DNA from 4 places in the Arthrobacter sp. FW306-1B-G06A genome. Region 2 is predicted to be linked to each of the others. Evidence: riboswitches for the same ligand, from Rfam matches in the RefSeq annotation. Region 2 holds a riboswitch; each other region holds the start of a gene.
What was found. A riboswitch is a leader RNA that binds a small molecule or an ion and turns the genes downstream of it on or off. The one in region 2 is predicted to bind thiamine pyrophosphate.
Positions count from the first base shown of each region.

Region 1: linked by a shared signal. The riboswitch ahead of thiD (bifunctional hydroxymethylpyrimidine kinase/phosphomethylpyrimidine kinase) and the one ahead of thiO (glycine oxidase ThiO) in region 2 are both predicted to bind thiamine pyrophosphate.
Region 3: linked by a shared signal. The riboswitch ahead of AC3WJM_RS14980 (ECF transporter S component) and the one ahead of thiO (glycine oxidase ThiO) in region 2 are both predicted to bind thiamine pyrophosphate.
Region 4: linked by a shared signal. The riboswitch ahead of thiC (phosphomethylpyrimidine synthase ThiC) and the one ahead of thiO (glycine oxidase ThiO) in region 2 are both predicted to bind thiamine pyrophosphate.

Region 1 covers NZ_JBYSXB010000026.1:60,197-65,399, reverse strand. The annotation lists gene obgE (GTPase ObgE) at 1-525, opposite strand, end outside; gene rpmA (50S ribosomal protein L27) at 671-934, opposite strand; gene rplU (50S ribosomal protein L21) at 995-1,303, opposite strand; gene thiD (bifunctional hydroxymethylpyrimidine kinase/phosphomethylpyrimidine kinase) at 1,724-3,244, opposite strand; TPP riboswitch at 3,236-3,332, opposite strand; gene AC3WJM_RS14520 (Rne/Rng family ribonuclease) at 3,477-5,203, opposite strand, start outside.
Region 2 covers NZ_JBYSXB010000006.1:106,288-111,490, forward strand. The annotation lists gene AC3WJM_RS04945 (RNB domain-containing ribonuclease) at 274-1,788, opposite strand; gene thiE (thiamine phosphate synthase) at 1,826-2,515, opposite strand; TPP riboswitch at 2,542-2,661, shown strand; gene thiO (glycine oxidase ThiO) at 2,653-3,957, shown strand; gene thiS (sulfur carrier protein ThiS) at 3,954-4,190, shown strand; gene AC3WJM_RS04965 (thiazole synthase) at 4,194-5,000, shown strand; gene AC3WJM_RS04970 (4a-hydroxytetrahydrobiopterin dehydratase) at 5,063-5,203, shown strand, end outside.
Region 3 covers NZ_JBYSXB010000028.1:13,727-18,929, reverse strand. The annotation lists gene AC3WJM_RS14990 (energy-coupling factor transporter transmembrane component T family protein) at 1-786, opposite strand, end outside; gene AC3WJM_RS14985 (ABC transporter ATP-binding protein) at 783-2,414, opposite strand; gene AC3WJM_RS14980 (ECF transporter S component) at 2,414-3,043, opposite strand; TPP riboswitch at 3,118-3,254, opposite strand; gene AC3WJM_RS14975 (NUDIX hydrolase) at 3,471-4,199, shown strand; gene AC3WJM_RS14970 (DUF4235 domain-containing protein) at 4,251-4,511, shown strand; gene mnhG (monovalent cation/H(+) antiporter subunit G) at 4,508-4,975, opposite strand; gene AC3WJM_RS14960 (MrpF/PhaF family protein) at 4,965-5,203, opposite strand, start outside.
Region 4 covers NZ_JBYSXB010000016.1:72,633-77,835, forward strand. The annotation lists gene ffh (signal recognition particle protein) at 1-865, shown strand, start outside; gene AC3WJM_RS10410 (alpha/beta hydrolase) at 969-1,718, shown strand; gene thiC (phosphomethylpyrimidine synthase ThiC) at 1,719-3,548, opposite strand; TPP riboswitch at 3,544-3,651, opposite strand; gene AC3WJM_RS10420 (amidohydrolase family protein) at 3,729-4,823, shown strand; gene AC3WJM_RS10425 (VOC family protein) at 4,902-5,203, shown strand, end outside.

The DNA.
Region 1 (5,203 bases), on a different contig from region 2:
AAGGCTCGACTTGCCCGCGGAGGGGAAGCCAACCAGCGCGATGTCTGCGATGGACTTCAGTTCCAGGACGATGTCGCTGGACTCGCCTTCAATACCGAGGAGGGCGAAACCGGGCGCCCTGCGCTTCTGCGAAGACAACGAAGAGTTACCAAGGCCGCCCATGCCGCCTGCGGCGGCGACGAACTCGGTGCCTTCGCCGACGAGGTCAGCAAGGACGACGCCGTCCTTGGTCTTGACCACCGTGCCGTCCGGGACGGGAAGGACGAGGGTTTCACCGTTCTTGCCGCCCCGCCAGTCGCCCATGCCCGGGCCGCCGTTGGTTGCGTGGCGGTGCGGTGCGTGGTGGTAATCAAGCAGGGTGGTGGTTTGGGCATCGACGCGCAGGATGACGTCGCCGCCGTTGCCGCCGTTGCCGCCGTCGGGTCCACCGAGGGGCTTGAACTTCTCGCGCTTAACAGAAACACAGCCGTGGCCGCCTGTTCCGCCGGATACGTGAAGTACTACCCGGTCTACGAAGGTCGCCACGTGTTTCTCCTCTATGTGGAAATTACTGCTTGAAATGCGTGTTGCGCCGCTGTTGCGCGGCCGCCCGCCCTAGTAAATTCTAGTGCGGTTAAAAAGACAGGTGGAGCGGGCCATACGGCCCGCTCCACCCGTTCAGAACGTGTTATTACTCTGCAGCTGCAGCAGCAACGATGTTCACTACGCGACGGCCACGGCGAGTACCGAACTCAACCGCGCCTGCCTGCAGGGCGAACAGGGTGTCGTCGCCACCGCGGCCGACACCGGCGCCCGGGTGGAAGTGGGTGCCGCGCTGGCGGACGATGATCTCGCCTGCGGAAACGACCTGGCCACCGAAGCGCTTCACGCCGAGGTACTGGGCGTTGGAGTCACGACCGTTGCGAGTGGAGCTCGCGCCTTTTTTATGTGCCATTTGAAATGCCTGCCTTTAAATTCTGGGGAATCTGTTGAAAACCTGAACAGCAACCAGTGGTTACTTGATACCGGTGATCTTGATCTTGGTCAGTTCTTGACGGTGACCCTGGCGCTTCTTGTAGCCGGTCTTGTTCTTGAACTTCTGGATGACGATCTTCGGACCACGGAGGTCTTCGAGGATCTCAGCCGTAACCTTGACCTTGGCCAGATCCGCAGCTGCGGAGGTGACCTTGTCACCGTCCACCAGGAGCAGTGCGGGCAGCTCAAGGGTGCTGCCGGCTCCACCGGGGACGCGGTTCAGGGTTACGTAGTCTCCAACGGAAACCTTTTCTTGGCGGCCGCCTGCGCGGACAATCGCGTACACCACTTGGGCACTCACTTCTCTCGACGTTTATTACTAAATTTGCGTGCGGAACCCCGATCCAAAAACGGGCCTGGTTCACGCTGTGCCTCAACGCCGTGGACTCCGGTACGGAATCCATGAGTCATCCCTCGAATAGTTCTAAATGAAAGGTCAGTTCCAAATGAACGGTTTCTAGGGGCATAACCCAAGTGTTGGCGTAAGCACCGAAGATCTAGATTACGCTAGTTTCGCCTTCGGCTGCAAATGAGGCCAGGTCCGGAGGCTGCCACGTGATGGCTGCCACAGACTGGCTATGCCGCCATCCGGTACCGTGCCCGTCCACCTTACCCTGCCGGCCGTGAAAAGCTCGGATCCTCACGCCGACACGCTGCAACGCCTGCGGGGACGGGCCCCGTTCCGGTGCCTCCTCCCCGGAAGACCGGCTCAGCCGTGCAACCTTGGAGCATCGAAGAACGCCGTTTCATAGCGGCAGGATTGGGCAAACGCCTCCATCATCGCTGTGCGCTCTGCGGGCGACGCAACCTGCGCGGCGGCATCCGTGATGTCGATCGCCTTGCGGGTGGCCTCCGCGAACGCCTCGTCCGCGTAGGTGCGCAGCCAATCCGCATAGGGGTGCTTGTCCGATGCTCCGGCCTCGACAAACCCATGGTGGAGCCGCTGTCCCACCTCGGCGTACAACCAGTAGCAAGGCAACACGGCAGCAACCAGCACCGCATAGCTTCCCGACGCCGATGCCGCCAGCAAGTGGTCCACGTAGGCCTTGGTGACCGGGCCCAGCTCTCCGCTCACCTGGCGTCCACTGAGCCAATTCCGGTGCAGCTCGGATTCGACTTCAAGGCACATCTGCGAGCCGCGGGCCCAGAACAGCTGTTCGGTTTCACTCGGAGCGAGGGCGCTTGCCCGCGCCAGGACCCTGGAATAGCCGTTGAGATAGATGGCATCCTGGGACAGATAGTAGCTGAAATTCGCTTCGCTGAGACCACCGGATTGCAAGTGCTGGATGAAGTCCAAGCCATAAATGGCTGCCAGTTCCGTTTGGGCGGCGTCCCACATCCGGACGGCGAAGTCCCCCGGTTGAAGGGCCTGCTGGAGCGCGTGGAAATGATGGATCGGCCCGTTGCCCTTCCCTACTTCCAGCACCTCGGACCGGGTCAGCGCCTCCTGGAGCCAGGGCTTGACGACACGCAAAGCAGACTCCCAATCGCCGAGCCGCGCCTTGGCCGTCGCCATCGCCGACGACAGGGAACATCCCGTCCCATGGCTATTGCGGGTCTCCACCCGTTGGCCGGCGAATTCCACCACGTCCTGGCTCAGGACTCCCCCGGTATTGACCAGGGCATCGGGGCAGCCGGCTCCCTGCAGATGGCCCCCCTTCACCAGGACGGTGTTTCCGCAGCTAGCGGCCAGGCGTTTGCCTTGCTCCAACGCCGATGCCCAATCAGTGGCAACAGGCTCGCCAAGCAGCATGGCCAATTCCGGAAGGTTGGGGGTCACCAGGTCTGCGAGGGGCAGCAGTTCCCGCAGTGCGGTTTCAGCGGACTCCGCGAGGAGCCTGTCGCCGCTGGTCGCGATCATCACTGGATCCAGGACGACGACGGAGGGGCGCGCCTTGCCGAGCCAGCGGCGGACTTCGTGGATGACCGCCGCGTCCCCGAGCATGCCGATCTTGACGGCATCAACCGTGATGTCGTCGCTAATGGCGTCCAATTGCTGGCGCAGGAACTCCACGGGAGGCACATGGACGCCAGTGACGCCCTGTGTGTTTTGTACAGTGAGCGCCGTGATGACGGCCATGCCGTAGCCGCCGTTGGCCGCAATGCTCTTCAGGTCTGCCTGGATCCCGGCACCACCTGAGGGGTCCGAGCCGGCGATGCTGAGGACCCTGGGGATGGGGCGCTGGATGGCCTTGAGCGGGTAGACAGATGATTGCGCCGAAACAGTCATGCGAGACATCCCTTCGCCGGTGCTAACCGGACAGGTTCAACGGGTCTGGTCTCAGCCGGCTCGGTGCGCGGCACCCCGTGTCAGTCCCCCAGCTTAACCCTGATCACGCCTCGCCCGCTGAAATCGCCCATTGCAACCGGACTGCCAGGGTCGGCGGATTGGCCCACAACGCCGAAACCCCGGCGGTTTCCACAGGAGCGGAAACGGCCGGGGCTTAGGCACGGTACTGCGTTCAGAGTTCGGACTTCGGCACACCGACGCCGAGGATGATCGGTTCCGCTGCCGCCGTCGGCTTCGTCGGGGCGGCGTCTGCTGCCTTGGCCTCGTGCGCGGCCCCACCGGAAGCAGCCGCGGCAACCTCGTGGTGCTCCACGTTGGTGGCGTTGGCGGCACCCTGGGCCCGGCTGGCGCTACGGTTGCGTCGGCCTCGGCGTCCACGCGAACCCGAGTCCGGGGATTCACCGCTTGCAACGGCTGCGGGGGCCCCTGCGGGGGTTTCCTTGGCTGACGTTGACGTCGTGGGGGTGTCCGGAGCTTCTCCGAGGCCTGCGAATGCCTGTGCCAATAGGTCCAGGCTCATGGCAGGTGTGCCACTTGCAGCCTCCTCTTCGTGATGGACGAAAGGCAACGCAACTTCCTCGCCGCCGAATCGCAGCACAGGCTTCGAACGTTCCTCGCCACTCGAAGCAGCGGCCGGAGCCTGGACCGGGGCCGCTGGGGCCTGGACCGGGGCTACTTCCGCTGCGTGCCCGTCGGCGAGCAATTCCGCCGCGTGGTGGAGCTCGTCGTCGTGCAGGTGGGCAGCGTGGGCTGCAGCCGCGATGGTGGCAAGGGCTGCACGGGTGGCTGCCTGCCGGTTCGGGTCGGTGGATTCCACAGTGTGGACCGGCACCGAAGGGGTGACGGGCAGTTCAGTGGTCCCCGGCCCCGTGCCGCGGCCGCGGCGACGCTTGCGCTGCTCGGGGCGGACGGCTGGCTGTGACTCCGTGCGCGGGTGGTGGTGTTCAGCTGCCACGACGTTGGCCCGACGGTGCTCCACGGGCTCGTCGTGCGTGACGATTCCGCGCCCTGCGCACGTCTCGCACTGCTCGCCGAAGACCTCCAGCAGGCCGGTGCCCATGCGCTTGCGGGTCATCTGGACCAATCCAAGCGAGGTCACCTCGGCGACCTGGTGCTTGGTACGGTCCCGGCCGAGGCACTCGACCAGGCGGCGCAACACGAGATCGCGGTTGGATTCCAGGACCATGTCGATGAAGTCGATGACGATGATTCCACCGATGTCGCGCAAGCGGAGCTGGCGGACCACTTCCTCGGCAGCCTCAAGGTTGTTCTTGGTGACGGTCTCCTCGAGGTTGCCGCCGCTGCCGGTGAACTTCCCGGTGTTGACGTCGACAACCGTCATGGCCTCCGTGCGGTCGATCACGAGCGAACCACCGGAGGGCAGGAAGACCTTGCGCTCCAAGGCCTTGTGGATCTGTTCGTCCACGCGCCATGCCGAGAAAATGTCCTGGTCCGAGGTCCACTTCTCAAGGCGTCCCACCAGGTCCGGCGCCACGTACGTGACGTAGGCCTCGATGGTGTCCCAGGCTTCATCGCCGGAGACGATGAGCTTGGAGAAGTCCTCGTTGAAGACGTCACGGACAACCTTGATGGTGAGGTCCGGTTCGCCGTACAACAGTTCCGGAGCCAGGATCTTGGTGGACGTGGACTGGCTTTCAATGCCTTCCCACTGGGCGCGCAAGCGGTTGATATCGTGCGTCAGCTCTTCCTCGGAAGCACCCTCGGCGGCGGTGCGGACAATAACGCCCGCGTTCTCCGGGAGGCGGTCCTTGAGGATTTTCTTCAGGCGGTTGCGCTCGACGTCGGGCAGCTTGCGGGAAATTCCCGTCATTGACCCGCCCGGTACGTACACAAGGTAGCGGCCGGGAAGTGAAATCTGGCTCGTCAGGCGTGCGCCCT
Region 2 (5,203 bases):
ATTCATTTGGGCTGCGCTGCGTGCTCAACGGTTGTGGCAGGGCCGTTCCGGAGCACGGACGGGCGCAAGCAAATCCAGTGGAAGCCGATCGCGGGCTATCTAAATACTGGCACTGGGGACCAGCTGGTGTATCTCAAGATCGCGTAGGGGCGGGCTTGTTGATGTCAAAAAATTAACTGAATCAACGACCGGGCATCCATTACTACTCACACAGTCTAGCGTCTGGGTGCAATAAACCCCGGATCGCGGCCGCGGTCCTGTGAACTGATTGCGCTACTGGAGCAGTTCGAAGGTGATTTGGCGGGTGGCAATGTCCGCGTCAAGCAGTTTCACGCGGACCTTCGTACCGGACTCCATTTCGCCATCGCAACGAGCGGTGACCGCCGGCTCGGCGATCTGGACGATGCCGGAGGGGCCGTGGGAGTTGCCGTTCCCATTCCCATTCCCGTTGTGGCCGTTGGTGCTGTTCCCGTTCCCGTTTCCGTTGTTCTTGGCAGGCTTCGATCCGGAAATCACCACGGCGTCGAATTCCTGTCCGACGTGGTTCACCAGGAGTGCGGCCTCCACCGTGTCCAAGGCGAGGCGCTCCATTTTGGCGGCAAGCTGGTCGGATGACGCCATGATCTCCGGCAGGCTCGGCAAAGCATCCCGGGCCCATGCAGGGATCTCCGTTCCATTGCTCAGTGCTTCGCAGATGACCAGGACAAAACGATCGACCAGCCGGCGCAACGGCGCAGTGGTGTGGGCATATGGTGCGCCGATGGCTGACTGCATGACGCTGCCCGGTACTTCGCCGTCGAAAGGCGTGTAGCCGGCGCCCCGGAAAAGCAGCCCCGCGGAATGGAGAATGGCCAATTGCCGGGGGTCTTTGCCGTCGAGGGTCCGCAGGTACTCGCCGTAGCTGGTCCCCTCGGTCCAAGGCCTGCCGAGCGCCCCGGCCTGCCGTTTGAAATGGAGCAGCGAGCGCTCATCGGGAGCGGGCATGGTGCGCAGGATTCCAACCTTGCCGTCTAGCATCAGCTGGGCCGCCGCCATCCCGGTCATGAGCGAAATCTGGGCGTTCCAGTCCTCGACGGGCAGCGAGGGAGCTGCGACGATCCTGTACCCCCCGCCGTCGGGCAGTTGGACGATTTCTTGTTCAGGCATGTTCAGGCTCGCTCCGCCGCGGCGGCGTTCGAGTTCCACCCGTTTGAGCCCGACCTCCTTGAGTAACTGCAGGACGGGATCAGCCGTCCCGGAATCGATCGCGGACTGGACGCCCTTGTAGTTGAGCTTGGCGCGGCTGCGTACGCTTGCCCGGCGAACTGAGACGGTGCGGAACTCTGCTTCGGCATCGAGTTCGAAGTCCCACACGAACGCTCCGCAGTCCTGGCCCGCCAGCAGGCTTCCGGCGTGCTCGCTGATGATCTCGGGGTGCAGCGGTATGCGGCCGTCCGGCGCATAGTACGTCTGTCCCCGGTGGCGGGTCTCGGCGTCGAGCGCTCCTCCCGGTGGCACAAAGGAGGGCACATCGGAGATGGCGTAGAGAACCCTGTAACTATTCCCGGACCGCTCAATGAAGAGGGCCTGGTCGAGATCCGTGGAAGAGGCCGGGTCGATCGTGATGAACGGAACGCCCGTGAGGTCCTGCGCCGGCAGCCTGTGTCCTGAAACCGCGGCCTCCGCGTCGCGCAGTGCTTCAGCGGGATAACCCGCGGGCAGCTCGAGTTCGGTCCGAAGCGCCGCCAGTGCTTCCGCGAGCTGGTTCGACGTTTCAGAGACGTTCGGGGCTATGCGCTGATGTGACACGAAAGTCAGGGTAACTCCAAAATCTCCCGGCGTCTCGCTAGGCCGCCGCTGCGTCCAGTGCGGCCAGGAGTGCCTGGGCTGCCGCCGTCGGATCCCCGGCCTCGGTGATGGCGCGGACCACAACAATGCGGCTGGCGCCGGCCCTCACTACGTCTTCCACGTTGCTGAGATCGATGCCGCCGATCGCAAACCAAGGAAGCACTACGCCGCCGACGGTCTCTTCGTCTGCCTGCTTCACCGCATCGGCAGCGTACTTCACCAGATCGAGCCCGACGGCGGAGCGTCCAGGCTTGGTGGGCGTGGCCCACACAGGCCCGACGCAGAAGTAGTCCAAGCCGCTCCGGCCAGGCGACGCGGCGACGGCTGCGTCAATCTGCTCCGGCGTGTGCGTGGAGAGGCCGATGATGGTGGGGTCGTGGAGCAGCTTCCGGGCCGAGTGCAGCGAAATGTCCTTTTGGCCGATATGGAACACCGGTGCGCCGGCGAGGGACGCTACGTCCGCGCGGTCGTTGACTGCCCAGAGGCGCCCGTGACGCTGCGCCACGGATTGCAGGATCTCCAGGAGTTCCAGTTCCTCGGCCGCTTCAATGGTCTTGTCGCGCAGCTGGATGATGTCCACGCCGCCTTCGAATGCGGCATCGACAAACTGCTCAAAATCACCCTGTTGCGTGCGGGCGTCGGTGCAGAGGTACAGGCGGGCGGTGGTGTGGACATCGTGCGGGGTCATGGAAACAGAGTAGTTCCTCTAAACTGGGCTGGTACCGCGGGAGCCGCGGCGGCAGTCACAATCGCCGCGCGGCTGAGAGGGCTTCAGCGCCGACCGCTTGACCTGATCCGGCTAGTACCGGCGTAGGGAAGGACTCCATGGACGAAGTAAACACCCAGCACGGGCCCCTGCGTGCAGACGTGGCGGTGATCGGGGGCGGCGTCATTGGCCTGGGCATTGCATGGGAAGCCCGAAGGTCGGGCCGCTCGGTTGCCCTGATCGATCCCGCGCCGGCCAGCGGCGCTACTTTCGCGGCGGCGGGGATGTTGGCACCAGTCAGTGAACTGCACTACCAGGAAGAGGACCTCCTGGAGCTCATGCTCGAATCGTCGGCGTTGTGGCCGGACTTCGAACACAATGTGACCGGCTCACGAACCGGACGCAGCACGGGTTACCGGACGACGCCGACCCTCGCCGTGGGTGCGGACGCAGCGGACCGCCGGGCGCTCGCCGATCTTCGGGACGTCCAGCTGGCCCATGGCCTGGTGGTGGAATCCGTGCCGTTGCGCGAAGCACGGGAGCGTGAGCCGCTCTTGAGCCCGCAGATTTCCTGTGCCTTCGACATCCCGGGCGACCACCAAGTGGATCCTCGCCGGCTTTCGGCCGCGATTCTAGGCGCTTTGGCAGACCACGAGCCCGGTAGCTCCAGTTGGATTCCGGGGGCCGAGGACGGTTTCGCGGTCCGGGACACTGCGGCGGGCCTCCTGTGGGAGGACGGGCGCGCCGTCGGGGCCGTGCTCGGCTCAGGCATCGAAGTGCTTGCCACGGAAACGGTGGTAGCCAACGGACTCGATGCCGCCCGCGTAAAAGGACTGCCGGATGGATTGTCGCTCCCGTTGCGTCCCGTCTACGGCGACATACTGCGGCTGCGCGTCCCGGCCCACCTGCAACCGCTGGTCACCGCCACGGTCCGTGGAATGGTGCGCGGAGTGCCCGTCTACATCGTTCCCCGCGATGACGGGACCGTGGTGATCGGCGCGACGCAACGTGAGGACGGATTGTCGTCGTCCGGGGGAGCGGCCAACCCGGTGTCAGCCGGCGGCGTCTACCAATTGCTCCGCGACGCCCAGGTATTGGTTCCGGCCGTTGCCGAGCTGGAACTCCTCGAAGCAACTGCCCGGGCCCGTCCGGGCACCCCGGACAACGCACCGCTGCTGGGCCGCGTCGAAGGTCGGGAAGGAACCGTGCCCGGCCTCATCGTGGCCAGCGGCTTCTTCCGCCATGGCGTGCTCCTCACTCCGGCAGCGGCGAAAATCTGCGTTGGACTCATGGATGGCACCGCCGATCCCCGGTGGAACAAATTCCGCCCGGACCGCTTCTCCCGCCCGCACTCAGCAGCAAGGGCTTCCGCAGACGGCCCATCGGCCGATACCTTAAATCCCCTTCTGAAGGACCACGCATGAACATCAAATTGAACGGCGCAGACCACACGCTGAGCGACGACGCTTCCGTCACCACCCTTGTCAGCCACATCACCGGACGCGTTGTGGATTCCAGCGGCCAAGCGGCCGACGGACGCAAGATCGGCGTCGCCGTCGCACGCAATTCCGAAGTGGTGCCGCGCAGCCAGTGGGCTGCTACCGCGCTCGCAGAGGGCGATGAACTCGAAATCGTTACCGCAGTACAGGGAGGCTGAACCATGACCACAGCAAGCACTCACGAAGCAGGCACCCGAACCGATGCCCTGGTGATCGACGGTGTTGAGTTCGGCTCGCGCCTCATCATGGGAACCGGCGGAGCTCCGAGCCTCGACGGCCTCGGGGCAGCCTTGCTGGCTTCCGGCACCGAACTCACTACCGTCGCCATGCGGCGGTACTCACCGACGGAAACCGGTTCGCTGTTCCAATTGCTCGTAGACCACGGCATCCGTGTCCTGCCCAACACCGCCGGCTGTTTTACCGCCAAGGATGCCGTCATGACAGCCGAGCTAGCCCGGGAGGCATTGGAAACGGATTGGGTGAAGCTCGAGGTCATCGCCGACGAACAGACGCTGCTGCCTGACGCCGTGGAGTTGGTGGATGCGACGGAGAAGCTGGTGGACCGCGGCTTCAAGGTCTTCGCCTACACCAACGACGACCCCGTACTTGCGCTTCGCCTGGAGAACCTCGGGGCAACTGCGGTGATGCCGTTGGGCGCGCCTATCGGCACCGGCCTGGGCATCCTGAATCCCCACAACATCGAGCTGATTGTGTCCCGCGCTTCGGTGCCGGTAGTGCTCGACGCCGGCATCGGCACCGCGTCCGACGCCGCACTGGCCATGGAGCTCGGCTGCGACGCCGTGCTGCTGGCCACCGCGGTGACCCGCGCGCAGAATCCGGTGCAGATGGGCGAGGCCTTCAAACACGCGGTCATCGCCGGTAGGCTGGCGAAGCAGGCGGGCCGCATCCCGCGCAGGGAACACGCCCTGGCCTCCTCGGCCATGGAAGGCCGGGCCGAGTTCCTCTAGCGGCCGACGCTGGCCGCTCCGGGGATTCCTGCGAAGATTCCGCGTCTGTGAAGGAGCCCCGAATGGCCGGCAAGGACGACATTCTTTCCAGGTCCGCTATTGACGACGCCCTGGCGGAGCTGCCGGACTGGCGGTATCGCCAGGGCGCCCTCGTCACCGCCTACAAGTGCCCGACGTCGGCTGCCGCACTCGAGTTGATTGCC
Region 3 (5,203 bases), on a different contig from region 2:
GACGAAGTGCCAGGTCCCTGCCCATTGGGCCGCGAGTACGGCCGCGGCAGCGATGACCAGCCCGCCGCCCAGAACCCAGACGTCCAGGCGGCTGTAGGTGGATTCGCGCGCCCAGGTCCGTCGTCCGCCGCCGAAGCCGCGCGCCTCCATGGTTACCGCCAAGCGGGACGCCCGTCGGATCGCTTGCACCAGCAGACCAAAGCTTTGGCCAAGCATGGCCTTGAACCGTTGCGGCGGACTTCCGTGCGAGCCGACACCCCGCGCGCGCCGTGCCATGCCGATGGTCTGCCACTCCTCCGCCATGAGTCCCACGAGCCGCAGGGCCGCCAGGGTACCCAAGACAAAACGGTGCGGCAGTTTCGCCTTTTGCGCCAGGGCATCGGCGAGATCGGTGGGATCGGTGCAACTCATCAGGAGAATGGCAGGCAGCGCTATGGCAAGACCCCGCAGCATGAAGCCGAGTCCAAGCTGAAGCGAGCCTTCGCTAATGGACCAGATCCCGACGTCGAGCAGTATCCTTCCGCTGTCCGCCGACAGGATCGCGGTGCTCCAACCTCCGAGCGCGGCCGCGATAATCAAGGGCCAGCCGCGCTGCCAGAGCAAGCGCACGGTGAGCCCCGCGAGGGGGAACAACGCCAATTCGCCGAGGAGCGCGGTCGAGGCTGACACCAAGTCGATGGACAACGCCAACACCAGGGTGATCAGGAAGACCGACACGAACTTGGCCAGCGGATTGGCGCGTGTCAGGAGGGCGTTGTTGCCGCGCAGGGTCAGGGCGTCCCTCATGCCGCACCTGCTTCCTGCCGGGCGCCGCCTTGGAATGCAGGCTCGAGCCGCATCTCGGCGCCGCCCAGGACGGAGCTGAATTCCTGGTCGTGGGTCACGGAAACCACGGAGGTGCCGGCGTCGAGCAGTTCGGACAGGAACGACGCAAGCTCAGCCCACGTGTTCGCGTCCTGGCCGAAAGTGGGTTCGTCCAGCACCAGGACGCGGGGGTGCGCGGCGAGCACCGTCGCCACGGATAGCCGCCGTTTTTCGCCCCCGGAGAGCGTGTACGGATTGGCGTCCACGAGATGCCCCAAGCGCAGCCGTTCCAGCAACTCGTCCACCCGTTCCTCGCCATGGCCAAGATGCTTGGGGCCGAACATGAGCTCATCGAGGACGCGGCCGGTGACGAACTGGTGCTCGGGCTCTTGGAACACAGTCCCGATGCGGGAGATCAGCTGCTGGGCCTTCCACTTGAACGGGTCGGGGCCCGCGCCGTCGCTGAGCCCGACGGCGGCAGTCACCGCCCCGGATATCGGCGCCAACAGCCCCGCGAGGGTCAAAGCGAAGGTCGATTTTCCGGCGCCATTGGGACCGGTGATGGTCAGTGCCCGCCCGGCAAACACTTCGGCGTCGAGTCCGGACTGCACAGGACGCGGGGCGATCGTTTTGAACCCCCGGCGCCGTGTCCGTTCGCGGGACACCGCAAGCTCCTGGGTGGCGAGCAGCAACTCGCCCCCATTCCGGGAGCTCCCCGCCCCGGAGTCGGCCGCCGGTCCGGCGCCTGTTCCCGAACGTGGGCGGGTGGCCGGCACGTAACCAGGCACCCAGACGCCCGCAGCAGTGAGCATGTCCCTTGCTTGCGCCAGAACCGTGTCCGGGTCGCCGTCCAGAAGCACCGCCGGCGTCGAACCTCCCGCGGAGGAGGAACTGCCCGGCTGAAGCACCACAATCCGGTCCACGAGGTCTTTCCAGACCGATACCCGGTGTTCCACCACCACCAAGGTGGCGCCGGTCTTGTCCAGGCAGCGGCCCACGGCATCGCGCACTTCCAAGACGCCGGCCGGGTCAAGGTTGGCGGTCGGCTCGTCCAGGAGGATCAAGCCGGGCCGCATTGCCAGTATGCCGGCGAGCGCAAGGCGCTGTTTCTGCCCGCCCGAGAGGGCCGACGTCGGGTGGTCGAGCGAAAAGTTGCCGCTGGCACTGCCACCGGCACTCCGCAGCAGCCCGACGTCGTCGAGCGCTTCATGGACCCGCTTCCAAATCTCGTCCCGCGGCACGCAAAGGTTCTCGGCGCCGAACGCGACGTCGTCGCCCAGGCGGGAAAGCACCACCTGGGTTTCGGGGTCCTGTTGCATGAGTCCGGCACGGCCCCGCTGGGCCTTCGGGGAAACGCCGTCAACCAGCAACGAGCCGGTCTCGTCGGCGTCGTCGCCTTCCTCGCCCAGCACGCCCGCCAGGGCATGGAGGAACGTCGACTTGCCTGCGCCCGAGGGGCCAAGCAGCAGGACGCGCTCGCCCGGACGGATGTCCAGGTCCAGGGCGTGGATGGCCTGCGTGGTGCGGCCGGCGTGCCGCCAGCCCCAGCCCTGCGCGGAAATGGCGGCGGGTCGCACCACGGCAGAGGTGCCGGAATCAGGACTGGGCATCAGGAAAAGACGGGCTCCGAGGCGGCCTTGCGTGACGCGAACGCGCTCAGGACACCGGTCCTGGCCAGGCCGCGGGTAGCGATCCAGGACAGGGCACCGGCAATGACGGCCCCGGAGATCGTGCAGAACACGATGTACGCGAGCTTGTCGACCGGCTCGTAGGCGATGTTCCAGCCCCACGGCAAGAAGGAGTCGTTCAGGCCGCAGAACAGGCCCGCACCGGCACCGGCCAGCAGGGACACCGGCAGGTTGAACTTCTTGTACATGAAGGCCAGGAAAATGAGTTCCGCACCGAGGCCCTGGAGCAGGCCCGAGATCAGCACCGTGGTGCCGTACTGGGAACCCATGATGAGCTCACTCGTGGCGGCCACTGTTTCGCAGAAAATTGCCGCACCGGGCTTGCGGACGATGAGCATGCCCAAGACTGCCGGAATCATCCAGCCGCCGGCGATCAGGCCGCCCAGCGGAGGGTAGCCGGCGGACATAGGCGTGGCAACCAAAGCCATCTGGTCCCATGCCCAGAAGATCACGCCACCGGCGATCGAGATGAGTGCCGCCACGACGATGTCCACGACGCGCCAGTTGTAACCAGGCTTGGTGAGGCCCGGCCTTGCAGAAATACCAGTCATTTTGTCCTCCTGAGGAACAGGAGGGGAAAGTGTTCCCGGTTGCCTGCGAGCGGCTTCCGCCGCGCCGGTCCGGACACTATGAGAACTCGACTCCCTTGCGCCGGTACTAGCCGGATCAGGTTCGAGGGTCTGCGGCTGTCCGCACTCTCAGCGCCCGTCCTCCGTGCCGCATTGCTGCGTGCCCGACGGCGGCGCTCCCCTGTCGTTATCAATCCACCCTTTTGGGCGTGGTTCAGTTTACACCTTGGCGGGGTTGCGGGCGCTGTGTTGGCGTCCGCGGAACGGTCACAAACACGCGGGGACGACGGATTCTGCTGGATCACTCGCCGGGTGAGCGCAGGCCGGCCCGGAATGGCGCGGGCGGCCGCAGAAACTGGGACAATGATCCAGCAGAATGTGACGCGGCAGAGCGGGCAAAGGAGCGGTCTTGGCAGGCAATGGCGAAGCGAACAGCACCACGGTGGCGGAACCGAGGCTCGCCGCAAGCGTGATCCTGGTCCGGGATGCCGCGGTTCCCGGGGGCTCTGAAGATGCGGCGCAGGCTTTGGAGGTGTTCGTCCAGCACCGGGTGTCCACGATGGATTTCGCCGCGGGCATGGTGGTCTTCCCCGGGGGCCGGGTGGACCAGGTGGACAGCTCCGGCTGGGACTTCGCGGACGACGTCGTCGAGCAGCACGCCGCTGCATGGCACCGGAGCAGCATCGCCGTCGAGCCTGCCTCCGCCAGGTTCAACGCCGGCCGGGTGCTGGCGGCCGCGCAGCGTGAGGTGTTCGAAGAGGCCGGGCTGAAGCTTGACGCCGCCACCCTCCGCCCGTGGGCCAACTGGGTCACCCCGGCAGACCAGCCCAAGCGCTTCGACACATACTTCTACCTTGCCTGCCCGCTTTCCGGTGCCGAGCCAAGGCACCAAACAACGGAAGCGTCATCGTCCTTGTGGATGCCCGTCCGCGGAATCCTGGACGCCGAAGTCGCCGGAACACTCAAGCTCATGCCGCCCACGCTGGCGCTGCTGGATGAGCTCCTCGCCCTCGGCACAGTGGAAGCGATACTGGGCGAGGACCGTGACATCGTGCCTGTCCGTCCAAAGCCCGGGGCCTTGGAGGAGTTCTTCCGGCAGAGGCGCCAAGCTCCATCCGTTGCTCCGGAACTGCCCTGAAGTGGGGTTAGGCTGGGGACGGTCCTGTTTCCACCCGCAAGGAGTCCCGGAATGAACCTCCTCATCAAACTGCTCGGCACCGGCGTGAGCATCGGCGCTGGCTTTGTCGGCACCAAGCTCGTCAATGCGCTGTGGGAAAAGTCCACCGGCAAGAAACCTCCCAAGGGTCACGATGATATGGAGGCAAGCCTGCGCTCTGCACTGACCTTCGCCCTGATTTCGGCGACTGTCAGCGCCGTCATCCAGGTTTTCGCAAGCCGCAGTACCCAGCGCGCCATCTCGCGTTTCTCGAAGACACAGGACATCGTCTAGGCTGACGGCCCGCCGTTGGCGCCGTGAGGGCCTGGGCTCCCACCGTTCCCGCTGTGGGGAGTTGTCGGGTCGGCTTGGGCTTTCTCCGCTGCCCGTTGACCGGCGGCCCGCAGCACCACGGCCTCGAGTTCGTCGATGCTCAGCAACTCGGGGTGCAGGTGCTTGGTCCGGTAGCCTGCGCGGCCCACCATGTGTGCGGACACCGGCACCGTCAGCAATTGGAAGATCCAAGCGACGGCCAGGATCGGCCACACCCACCATTCGCGCATCTGCAGCCCGATGGCCGCCAAGACGAGGAACAGCCCGAGCACTTGCGGCTTGGTAGCTGCGTGCATGCGGCTCATCAGGTCCGGGAAGCGCAACAGGCCGATCGCCGCGCCCAATGACATCACCGCACCGACAATCAGCAGCACCGCGGTGACGGCATCGATGACGGCATCCGCTCCGGTGGCGTCAGGAGTCATTGACCTGTCCTCTCCGGTCGGCCACGAAGCGCGCCACCGTCACCGATCCGATGAAACCGATCAGCGTCAGCGCGACGAGCAGCACGAGGTTGTTGAGGTGCCTGTTGACGGCCATGTCGATGGCCAGCGCAGCACCCAGTATGGCGAGCAGCACGTCCGAGGCGAGCACCCGGTCCAGCAGGGACGGCCCGACGGCGATCCTGTAGATCGCGCCGGCGGCGGCGAGGC
Region 4 (5,203 bases), on a different contig from region 2:
CCAGGACGCCGTCAACACGGCGGTTGCCTTCGACGAAGGCGTCAACTTCACCGGCGTCGTGCTGTCGAAGCTCGACGGCGACGCCCGCGGTGGTGCCGCGCTCTCGGTCGCGTCCGTCACCGGCAAGCCGGTCATGTTCGCATCCACCGGCGAAGGCCTGGACGACTTCGAACTGTTCCACCCGGACCGCATGGCTTCCCGCATCCTCGACATGGGTGACGTTCTCACCCTGATCGAACAGGCCGAGAAGAACTGGGACAAGGATGAAGCGGCCCGGATGGCGAAGAAGTTCGCCGACCAGGAAGACTTCACCCTGGACGACTTCCTCGCCCAGATGCAGCAGATCCGCAACATGGGCTCCATGAAGAAAATGCTCATGATGATGCCGGGTGCGCAGAACATCCGCCAGCAGCTGGAGCAGTTCGACGAGCGGGAAATCGATCGAGTGGAGGCGATTGTCCGCTCCATGACCCCGCACGAGCGTCTGGCTCCGAAGATCATCAACGGCTCCCGTCGGGCCCGCATCGCCCGTGGTTCCGGTGTGCACGTCTCCGAAGTCAACGGCCTCCTGGAGCGTTTTGCGCAGGCCCAGAAGATGATGAAGAAGCTGGCCCAGGGGGGCGGCATGCCCGGGATGCCTGGCATGCCCGGCCTCGGTGGCGGTTCCCGCAAGGCAAGCAAGAACGCGCCCAAGAAGAAGGCCCGTTCCGGAAACCCCGCCAAGGCTGCCCAGGAACTGCGCGACGCCGAGAACAAGCGGGCGAACGCCGTCCGCACCGGCGCGGCATTCGGCCAGCCTTCCGGCGACTTCGACCCCTCACAGCTGAACCTGCCCAAGGGCTTCGACAAGTTCCTCGGCAAGTAGCCGTCCCACCCAACTGGCTAGCAGTAGGTGTCGTTTTGACGCCCCAGAACGACAACAACTGCTAGTGAGTTGGGTTGTCAGCCCCGTGCCATAGGCTGGGGGGATGCAAAAGCAGCGCGTCGTGTTCGTCCATGGAGCAGGCACATTCGGCGCTGCGGCGTGGCCGAAACAGCATGGCATGGCCCTGGCGTACGATGCACTGTTCCTGAAACGCCACGGCTTTGATGCGCAGACCGAGCCTTTGGAATCCGATGTTGCAGCCGATGTGGAGATTATCCTCGAGTGCCTCGGAGCTCGGGAGGCCGCATCGGCCCCCGGCCCCGCGCGTGGGGGCCATGTGGTCGCGCACTCGCAAGGCGCGATTTCCGCCATGTTGGCCGCGGTGGAGCGGCCGGACCTGGTCCGCTCCCTCGTGCTGGTGGAACCGGCTTGTCTTTCCTTGACAGCTGAATTACCCGCCACCGCGGCGTACCGGACATTGATGGAGCCGTTGTTCCGGATCCGGCACGAACTCAGCGATGACGATTACCAACGCGAATTCGTCCGCAGGGCGTTTTCTTCCGAGGCGGCTGTCCTCAGCACCCCGGAGGCCCGGCGAACCGCGCGACGCCTGCGGCTCCAGGCTCCGCCGTGGGAAGCGCCCCTGCACATTGTGCCGGGAGTTCCCACGCTTGTGCTGACCGGTGGTTGGGAACCCCTCTACGAAGAGATCGCCGGGTACTTGCAGGAAACCGGCGCCCTCCACCGCGTTGCGGCTGGAGGACACCGGCCTCATGACTCAGTTGAAGGAGACCGGATCATCCGCTCCTTCATTGCGGATGCCAGCCGCGCAGGATCAGTCCAGGCTTCCTGATCAGTTCAGGTTTCCTGACGCCGCCTCACGTTTTCCTGCGGGAACCTCAAGCTCGGGCAAGTAGACCTTGCCCCCTGATGCCAGGAACTCCTCGCTCTTTTCGCGCATGCCGCTATACATTTCCGCGATGGCCGCTTGGGAATCGGCTGAGCCGTATTCGTCGCGGATGTCCTGGCTAATGCGCATGGAGCAGAATTTTGGTCCGCACATGGAGCAGAAGTGCGCCGTCTTGGCCGGTTCTGCCGGGAGTGTCTCGTCGTGGAAGGATTCGGCCGTGACCGGATCCAACGACAGCGCGAACTGGTCACGCCAGCGGAACTCGAAGCGGGCCTTGGACAGCGCATCGTCGCGTTCGTGGGCGCCGGGGTGTCCCTTGGCCAGGTCAGCGGCGTGGGCGGCGATTTTGTACGTGATCACGCCGGTCTTGACGTCGTCCTTGTTGGGCAGGCCCAGATGTTCCTTCGGGGTGACGTAGCAAAGCATCGCGGTTCCGTAGCGTGCGATCTCCGTCGCGCCGATGGCGGAGGTGATGTGGTCGTAGCCCGGGGCGACGTCGGTGACAAGGGGGCCCAGCGTGTAGAACGGCGCGCCGTCACACAGCTCCTGCTGGCGCTCCACGTTCTCCCGCACCAAGTGGAACGGGATGTGTCCGGGGCCTTCGACCATGACCTGCACGTCGTACTGCCACGCGCGCTTCGTGAGCTCGGCCAAGGTGTCCAGCTCGGCGAACTGCGCGGCGTCGTTCGCGTCCGCCGTCGCGCCCGGGCGCAGTCCATCACCCAGCGAGAACGCGACGTCGTACTTGGCGAAGATTTCGCAGAGCTCGTCGAAGTGGGTGTAGAGGAAGTTTTCCTCGTGGTGGGCCAGGCACCAGCCCGCCATGATGGAGCCGCCACGGGAAACGATGCCCGTCACGCGGTTCGCGGTGAGCGGCACGTACCGCAGCAACACGCCGGCGTGGATGGTCATGTAGTCCACGCCCTGCTCGCACTGCTCAATGACGGTGTCGCGGAAGATTTCCCACGTGAGCTTGTTGGCTTCGCCGTTGACCTTCTCGAGGGCCTGGTAGATGGGTACCGTGCCGATCGGTACGGGGGAGTTACGAATGATCCATTCGCGGGTGGTGTGGATGTCATCGCCCGTGGACAGGTCCATGACGGTGTCGGCGCCCCATTGCGTTGCCCACTGCAACTTGTCCACTTCTTCGGCGATGGAGCTGGTGACGGCCGAGTTGCCGATATTGGCGTTGATCTTCACCAGGAACGCCTTGCCGATGATCATCGGTTCGGATTCGGGGTGGTTGATGTTGTTGGGGATGATGGCCCGGCCGGCAGCGACCTCGCTGCGGACGAGTTCCACATCGCAGTTTTCGCGAAGTGCCACGAACTGCATTTCGGGCGTGACGATGCCCTGTTTCGCGTAATGCATCTGTGTCACGGTCTTGCCGTCGACGGCGCGGCGGGGCACCGGCTGTGCCCCCTTCCACTCCGCGGAGGCGGCGCCGCGGCGCACGGCCGACTTGCCGTCGTCGAGCAGGTTCCGTTCGCGGCCGCTGTAGGCCTCAGTGTCGCCGCGGGCTTCGATCCACTCGCTGCGGAACGGTTCGAGGCCCACTACGGGATCACTCCCGGGTCCGGCGGTCCGGTACACCTGGAACGGGGCGTTGGCCTCGCCGTTGGGGGACGGTTCGAGGGCGATTTCCGTCACTGGAACCCGGATTCCCGTGTCGGCATCCTCCAGGAACGCGAGGGAATGCGACTTGAGGGATTGGGTCACATCGTGGTCCGATCCCTTTTGGGTAGGGCTCAGCTGTGTTTCTTTGGTGCTCAAAGGATTACTCACTTCCTTCGCCGGCATTACCCGGACAGGTTCAACGGTCGCAGGCTGCATCAGCCCGATCTCAGCCCTTGCAAGGGCCCCCGTGTGGTCGTAGACGAAGCTACCACAGCTGCCAGCGCTTGTGACAGATGTGACCGCGCCGGCGAAGCCCCCGGGAACTAGGGTGGAATCATGGCGGAAATCATCGAATTCAGCGGCGCCGTCCTCACCGGGCCGGAGGAGGAACGGCGCGGCCTCTGGTCGGTCGACGGACGGCTGACCTTCGTCCGGCCCCTTGCGAAGCCCGACGTCGTCCTGGACGGTTGGGTGCTTCCCGGCCTGGTCGACGCGCATTGCCACGTTGGCTTGGGCAAGGGCGGAGCTGTCGACGAGGAGACTGCCCGCCTGCAGGCGACTGCGGACCGGAATGCCGGGACCCTCTTGATCCGCGATGCCGGATCCGCAAGCGACACGCGCTGGCTGCAACGCCGGGCGGACATGCCGAGGATCATCCGCGCGGGCAGGCACATCGCGAGGCAACGGCGGTACATCCCCGGGCTGGCCGAAGAGGTGGAGCCGGAGGATCTGATGGAGGCAGTCCGCAAGCAGGCGCGGTCCGGAGACGGCTGGGTCAAGATCGTGGGGGACTGGATCGACCGCTCCGCCGGGGATCTCGGCCCGTCCTTTCCGGCCGCCGTCGTCAAGGACGCCGTCGCGGCCGCACACGACGAGGGGGCGCGGGTGACCGCCCATTGCTTCGCCGAAGGGACAATCGATGACATGCTCGACGCCGGGATCGACTGCATCGAGCACGCCACCGGATTATTGCCCCACCACATTCCCCGGCTGCTGGACCAGGATGTGCCGATTGTCCCCACGCTCATCAACATTGCGACGTTTCCGGCCATCGCGAAGCAGGCTGAAACCAAATTTCCGCGCTACGCCGCCCACATGATCGCGTTGTGGGAGGGCCGGCATGAGCGGGTCCTTGAGGCGTTCGACGCCGGAGTGCGGGTGTACGCCGGAACCGACGCCGGAAGCGTCATCAAACACGGCCGGATCGGCGAGGAGATCCTGGAACTCCAGCGGGCGGGTCTTCCGGCGGCCGCCGCCCTCGATGCTGCCTGCTGGTCCGCCCGTGAGTGGTTGGGTGCCGACGGCATCAGCGAAGGCGCCAGCGCAGACGTCGTGCTCTACGCAAAGGATCCCCGAGCGTCCCTTGAGATCATGCTGCAGCCACGATGCACCGTTCTGAGGGGACACATTTCAGGAAGCGCCGGGCATTAGGAATAAATTGAAGCTTCAAGTAATTTAGATACATAGAGGTTGCCGAAGGGCGGCGCCACAAAAAGCCGGGAGTTTCACATGACCATCACATCCAGCCAGGATCTCCTTCCTGCCGAACTCACCATGGGCACTGTCATGCTCAAAGTGGGGGACATGAAGCTCATGGGCGACTACTACCAGCGGGCGCTGGGGCTGGACGTTGTCGCCGAACAGGACGGCGGGCTCTACTTCGGCCGGCTAGGCAAGCCGTTGGTGCACCTCGCGCCGGCCGCTGGTCTCCAGATCCCGGGCCGCGGAGAGGCCGGACTCTTCCACACGGCGCTGCTTTTCGAGGATCAGCCCTCGCTCGCCGCAACTGTTGCCTCCGCCGCGCAGTACGA